Regions from separate parts of the Alteromonas sp. W364 genome, predicted to be linked through region 2. Evidence: predicted binding sites of a transcription regulator. Region 2 holds the regulator's gene; the other holds the start of a gene.
What was found. Region 2 encodes sigma-54, which starts transcription at its own class of promoters, with help from an activator protein. Its sites were predicted from a motif close to GTTGGCACGNNNNTNGNNT; they were not measured.
Positions count from the first base shown of each region.

Region 1: the regulator sigma-54 is predicted to act here: its motif matches at 1,897-1,915, upstream of flhA (flagellar biosynthesis protein FlhA).

Region 1 covers NZ_JAVRID010000004.1:152,706-156,138, forward strand. The annotation lists gene RM556_RS07900 (diguanylate cyclase) at 1-1,847, shown strand, start outside; gene flhA (flagellar biosynthesis protein FlhA) at 1,956-3,433, shown strand, end outside.
Region 2 covers NZ_JAVRID010000006.1:235,048-238,480, reverse strand. The annotation lists gene ptsN (PTS IIA-like nitrogen regulatory protein PtsN) at 1-414, opposite strand, end outside; gene hpf (ribosome hibernation promoting factor) at 431-718, opposite strand; gene RM556_RS11770 (RNA polymerase factor sigma-54) at 743-2,230, opposite strand; gene lptB (LPS export ABC transporter ATP-binding protein) at 2,293-3,018, opposite strand; gene lptA (lipopolysaccharide transport periplasmic protein LptA) at 3,018-3,433, opposite strand, start outside.

The DNA.
Region 1 (3,433 bases), on a different contig from region 2:
CGGGCATTTGGATATTAAACCCAGACAATAGTGTATCAGGCCCGTTGATTGATGAAGCAAGAAGCCAAAAGACAAATAAAGTCATGTCGGTTGCCTATGACAAATCAACTCGAACACTTTGGATTGCCACTCGCCTTGGCCTTGCGCGTTATCAGGATGGCGACGAATTTATAGAGTCAGTCGATTTAAAAAATAAAGAACTGTACACACTAGAATTAGCGCCTACCGGGGTTTGGGTAGGGACCACAAAGCATGGATTGTATTTTTATGACTTTGAAACCCAAAGCACTACCATGCACTTTAATACTCCCATGGTGATTGACATCGTTTACTCCAACGAAGAAGAACTGATTGTTGGAACCACCAACGGTTTATTTTTAATCAATCCGCAAAGTCGCCAAGTGCGAGTCGTTACCGAAGATAAAAATAATCCAAACGGAATAGCACACAATGTCATCACATGGGTTTCTAAAGTATCGGCATCTCGTTACTACGTTGGCTTGCACGCCCATGGCTTGATGCTCATGGAACTTGATGATTTTCAAACAGCCCCCGTATTTACGCAATTGTTTAAAGACTCAGAACTCAGTGCCTCTTCGATTGGTGCGGTGGTAGAGGATGAGCAGGGATTATTGTGGATATCTACAGAACGGGGCATCGCCAGAGGTGATTTAAAAACGCAGCAGCTTGATTATTTTGGTCAAAATGACGGTACTAACGAAAGTGGTTACTATATTGGCGCAAGGGCCAAGAACTCTGATGGTAAGATTCTGTTTGCAGGTGATCAAGGCCTGACTTACTTCTACCCCGAGAGTATTTCAAAAAATGAAGAAATGCCTTCATTGCATATTACTAAAATAGGCAAGCTAAGCAGCGAAGATAATTACGGTGCCAGCACCTACGCAGACGAGAATAATAACTTCACGAAGGTGACTTTGCGTCCAGAAGACCTGTTATTAACAATTGATTTCGCTGCCTTGGAGTATGGTAGTCCGGAAAGTATTGAATATGCCTATCGTTTACTTGGTTTTGATAGTCGCTGGCAATATCTCGATAGCAAAAATCGCACAATCACCTATACCAATTTAGATCCTGGTAACTACCAATTGGAGATTAAATCTACCAACCGCTATGGCCTGTGGAGTGATACACCTCTGTTTGTAGACATTCTAGTTTTGCCACCTTGGTGGCGAACACCGATCGCCATGTTCCTTATTGGTATTCTTGTATTTCTGCTCCTATTTGGCATCTTTAGGTGGCGAACATACGCACTACATAAGCGCTCCGAAGAGTTGTTACTGTCGGTCAAAAGCAAAACGCAAGAATTGCAGCTCGCGAACGAGAGACTCAAGGTATTAACCACACTCGATCCCTTAACCGAGGTTTATAACCGCCGTGGCTTCACTGAGAACCTATCCAGAGAGTTTTCACGCTATCAGCGAGAGCAAGTTCCTTTTTCTATTATTCTTATCGATATTGATTTCTTTAAGAAGGTTAACGACAACTATGGGCATGAGTCTGGTGATATCGTGTTAAAGGAAATTGCCGATGTTTTGCGTCAATCTACGCGCAGTTATGACATGTTAGCGCGATGGGGCGGAGAAGAGTTTATTGCCTTGTTACCGAATACCAAATTACCAGAGGCTATTTTATTAGCCAATAAGTATCGTGAGACGATTGCTGAGCATGTATTCGCTGTGAAGCAAGGCGAAACCAGCATCACGCTGACTGCTGGCGTAGCGTGTATAGAAGAGCATAAGAGTGCTGATGATTGCATTAGCCAAGCCGATAAACTGCTGTATGAAGGTAAAAATATGGGCCGAAATCAGGTTTTACCTATGCTCTAAATACAAGGCAAAAGCCCAAATATAATACCTATTTCAAGTTCTTAGACAGTTTGGCACGGTAGTTGATATACCCAAGGTATTATTCCTTAGCTGTCAAAATTCTGTTGTATGCAATTAACCACCGCTTTTCAACGTGTTGATAAAACACAAATAAAGAACATAGCTGCCGGCATGGGCGCACCAGTGGTCGTTCTCGCGATTATGGGTATGGTCATTTTACCGATGCCAGCCATTCTTCTGGATGTATTATTTAGTTTTAATATCGCACTGTCACTCGTCATTATTTTGGTGTCTGTTTTTACCAAACGTCCAATTGATTTTGGCATCTTTCCGCTTGTTCTATTAGTCGCTACAGTATTGCGTTTAGCGCTGAACGTGGCCTCTACTCGTATTGTTTTAATACAAGGTCACGAAGGTGGAGACGCTGCTGGTAAAGTGATTCAAGCCTTTGGTGAAGTAGTTATTGGTGGTAACTATGTGGTCGGTGTGGTTGTTTTCGCGATACTTTTGATTATCAACTTTAAAGTAGTAACCGCAGGCGCAGGCCGGATTTCAGAGGTGAGTGCACGATTTACCTTGGATGCAATGCCAGGTAAGCAAATGGCCATTGATGCCGACTTGAACGCAGGCTATATCGATCAAGACCAAGCGCGTAAACGTCGTGAAGAGATTACTACAGAAGCTGATTTTTATGGTTCAATGGATGGTGCGTCAAAATTTGTAAAAGGCGATGCAATTGCTGGCTTATTTATCATGCTAATCAACATTGTTGGTGGCTTGTTTATTGGCATGTTTCAGCATGATTTACCCTTCAGTAACGCGATGGAAGTCTACACTATTCTCACTATTGGTGACGGTTTGGTGGCTCAAATTCCTTCACTTTTATTATCGGTTGCCACGGCGATTATTGTTACAAGAGAAAATGATTCTCAAGAAATGGGGCACGAAATTCGTGAGCAGCTTGCTAATCGTAAAGCCCTATACATCACTTCCGCTATTTTATTCATTATGGGCATTGTGCCTGGCATGCCACATGTTGCCTTTTTAAGTTTCTCATTCTTAGTGGGTGGCTACGCTTTCTTCCGAGACAAGATGGCCGCAAAACAAGCCGCTGAAAAAGCCTTGGTTGAAACGATGCCTGAAAGTAATAACGGTCCGGCTGAAATCAAAGAACTGGATTGGGACGATGTTCAGCAGGTGGATACTATCGGCTTGGAAGTGGGTTATCGATTAATTCCGTTGGTTGATAAAGCACAAGGTGGGGAGTTATTAACTCGAATTAAGGGGGTTCGGAAAAAACTGTCTCAAGAGTTGGGCTTTCTTATCCCACCAGTTCATATCAGGGATAACCTCGATTTCTCCCCGAACGCATACTCGATATCGATGATGGGGGTGTCCATTGGCGACGCCGAGATTAGCCATGACAATGAATTGGCAATCAATCCTGGGCAAGTATTTGGAGAATTAAGTGGCACCAAAACCACGGATCCTGCATTTGGTTTGGAAGCCGTTTGGATTAAGGCGAATCAACGCGAACATGCGCAAACTTTGGGATATACCGTTGTGGATTCAGCCACGGTTGTCGC
Region 2 (3,433 bases):
ACTTGTGGCTTTTCTAATCGTTTTCACGATTTCTTTATCACTGAGTTTTTGTGCAATAGAAGAAAGTGTCTGAAGATGCTCTTCTGTTTGCTCTGATGGTACTAATAGTGCAAAGAAAATATCAACGGGTCTGTCGTCTATAGCGTCAAAGTCGATAGGTTCTTCACTCGTGACGACAACAGCTACGATATCGTCTATGCCGTCGATACGGCCATGAGGAATGGCAATGCCATTTCCAATACCTGTGCTGCCCATTTTTTCTCGGCTCACTATACTCGCGAGTATATCGCCAAGTGCTAATGATGGGTTTTCTCTGGCCGCAATCTCGCTGATGACTTCGAAAATTCTTTTTTTACTGTGACAATCGACCGCACATTCAGTGCGGTCTAAAGAAATGATATCAGATATGATCATATTAACTCTTAAGCAACTAGTGTCGCTTTAGTTTTTCCTTGTGTTTAATAACCTGTCTGTCTAGTTTATCGATAAGGCCATCAATGGCTGCATACATGTCATTATGCTCGGCATTTGCGTGAACAACGTCACCCTTTAAATGCACAGTAGCTTCTGCTTTTTGGCTCAGCTTTTCGACGTTTAACACCACGTGTACGTTGCTGATATGGTCGAAGTGTCGTTCTAACTTCTCAAACTTAGTATCGACATATGCTCTGAGTGAATCTGTAATATCTACGTGGTGACCTGTTAGATTAATTTGCATAATGTTACGTCCTCTAATGTCGTCTTATAAAAGACTTTTTCTTTGGTTCGACGGGGGAATCGAGAGAGACTCTCGATATTTCGCAATTGTCCGCCGTGCAACTTGAATACCTTGATCAGCTAACAATTGCGCAATCTTGCTATCACTTAATGGCTTGCTAGGTAACTCTGCAGCCACTAACTTCTTAATTAATGCTCTTATCGCAGTAGATGAACACTCTCCTCCAGACTCAGTAGAAACATGGCTAGAGAAAAAGTACTTTAACTCATAAATGCCACGTGGCGTGTGCATATACTTTTGTGTGGTAACTCGAGATATAGTCGATTCGTGCATATCCACCATTTCAGCTACGTCATTTAGTACCATCGGTTTCATCATTTCTGGGCCGTGTTCAAAAAAGCCCATTTGTTGCTGCACAATACAATGAGACACCTTTAGGAGTGTTTCGTTGCGGCTTTCTAAACTTTTGATAAACCATTTCGCCTCTTGTAAATGAGACTTAATAAATTGGGAATCGTTCGAATTTTTTGTACTTTTACTTAAGGCCGCATACTCTTGATTAACCACTAATGGCGGCAGTGAATCATTATTTAATTCAACAACCCAGCGACCGTTTTTCTTGAGCACAGTGACATCTGGAATGACATATTCCGGCTCTTTGGTTGCTATCTCACTCCCAGGACGGGGATTGAGTGTTTGTAGCAGACGCATCACTTCACGCAGTTGGTCTTCTTTCAACTTCGTTTTACGCATTAAAGTGCGGTAGTCTTTACTACTTAGTAAATCACTGTGTTCGCTTAGCAAATGTTTAGTTTCAGCGACCCAAGGTGTGTCGGGAGCAAACTGATTGAGTTGCACCAGCAAGCATTCTTGAGGTGAGCGGGACCCAGAGCCAATAGGGTCAAACATTTGAATGCGTTTTAAAACACATTCCACTTCATCAAGCTCAATCTCTTCGTTTTGTAAGCTATCCAAAATGTCTTCGCAACTGACGGTTAAATAGCCTGATTCGTCGATACTGTCGATAATTGCGATAGCGATAGAACGGTCAATATCAGAGAAGGGCGTTAATTCCATCTGCCAGATTAAGTGGTCTTGGATATTTTCTGAGGTCTCACCTTGAAAGACGTAGTCGTCGTCGGGGCTTGAGCCACCTGTCATCGTTGCTGGTGCAGAAGACGAACTGAGGTATTCTTCCCATGAACTGTCGATCGGTAAATCATCAGTGAGTTGATTGTTTTCTAAGGCGTCATGACTATCGATGTTGTCAGAATTTGCCGAATTGAGGTCGCTAGAATCAGCTTGCTCTCTATCGTTTGCACTATTCTCTTCTGACTGCTTGTCATTATTGTGTTCACTTTCATCAATTTCCAATAAGGGATTTGAGTCAAGCGCTTCTTGGATTTCTTGTTGCAGGTCTAGCGTAGATAACTGTAATAGCTTGATCGCCTGCTGCAACTGAGGCGTCATCGTAAGTTGTTGACTGAATTTTAACTGCAATGAAGGCTTCATTGATGCCCTTGACCTAATGTTAACGGCGAGACGTGCCGAATTCTAAACATGATACGGAATACCTATAAGACAAATTGTTCACCGAGATAAACATCTCGCACTTTTTGGTTACTGAGAACTTCCTCAGCACTGCCTGAGGCGATTAGTTCGCCATGACTTACTATATACGCTTGTTCACAAACATCGAGGGTTTCTCGAACATTGTGGTCAGTTATTAATACACCAATATCACGTTCTTTTAATTGTTGTATTATCTTCTTTATATCATTAACAGAAATTGGGTCAACACCGGCGAAGGGTTCATCGAGCAAAATAAATTTAGGATTTGCTGCTAAAGCTCGCGCGATCTCGACTCTACGCCGCTCCCCGCCTGACAAACTCATCCCAAGATTGTTTCGAATATGATTCACATTAAATTCATCCATTAAATCATCGGCTTGTTGCTCGCGCTGGTCTTTTGTGAGTTCTTTTCTCGTTTGCAAAATAGCCATTAGATTTTCATATACCGTTAGTTTCCGGAAAATCGAAGCTTCTTGCGGTAAATAACCGATACCGTGTCTTGCTCTCTCATGCATGGGCTGAATTGATAAATCTAGCTGATCAATGAAAATTTCACCTTTATCGATAGGTACGAGCCCAACGATCATGTAAAAAGTAGTGGTTTTACCGGCGCCATTGGGGCCTAACAAGCCAACGATTTGGCCTGTGGATACCTCAATACTGACGTCTCTAACGACTTGCCTAGCTTTGTATGACTTGGCGAGATGATTGGCAACGAGTTTACTCACTATTGATCGTCCTCTTGCTTCTTATCTGCGTCTTCTGCTTTATTTTTCAAGGTGTCTTTGGTTTTCTGAATCGTATCTGGACTGAAAATTGTCACGGTAGGCGTGTTACTTTTCTCATTTGTGTTGGCCAGCACCTGTTCTTTTTGCATATCAAAAATAATTGAATCACCTTTAATCGTAAAGGCATTCTGCAGAAGTTGTGCATTGCCTTTCAAAGAAATGGTGCGGTCAGCTTTAATGTATTTGATTTCATTCGCACGGGCTTCGACCATGCTGCCGTCGGCCAATTGTTGGATATAAGAAGCAGGTTTGCCGGTGGCAATAAAAATTTCACGCCCAGCCCCATTGGTGCCTATCACTTCCATTTTATCGGCGCTAATTTTTAAGCTACCTTGAGTAATCTTGACGTTACCCT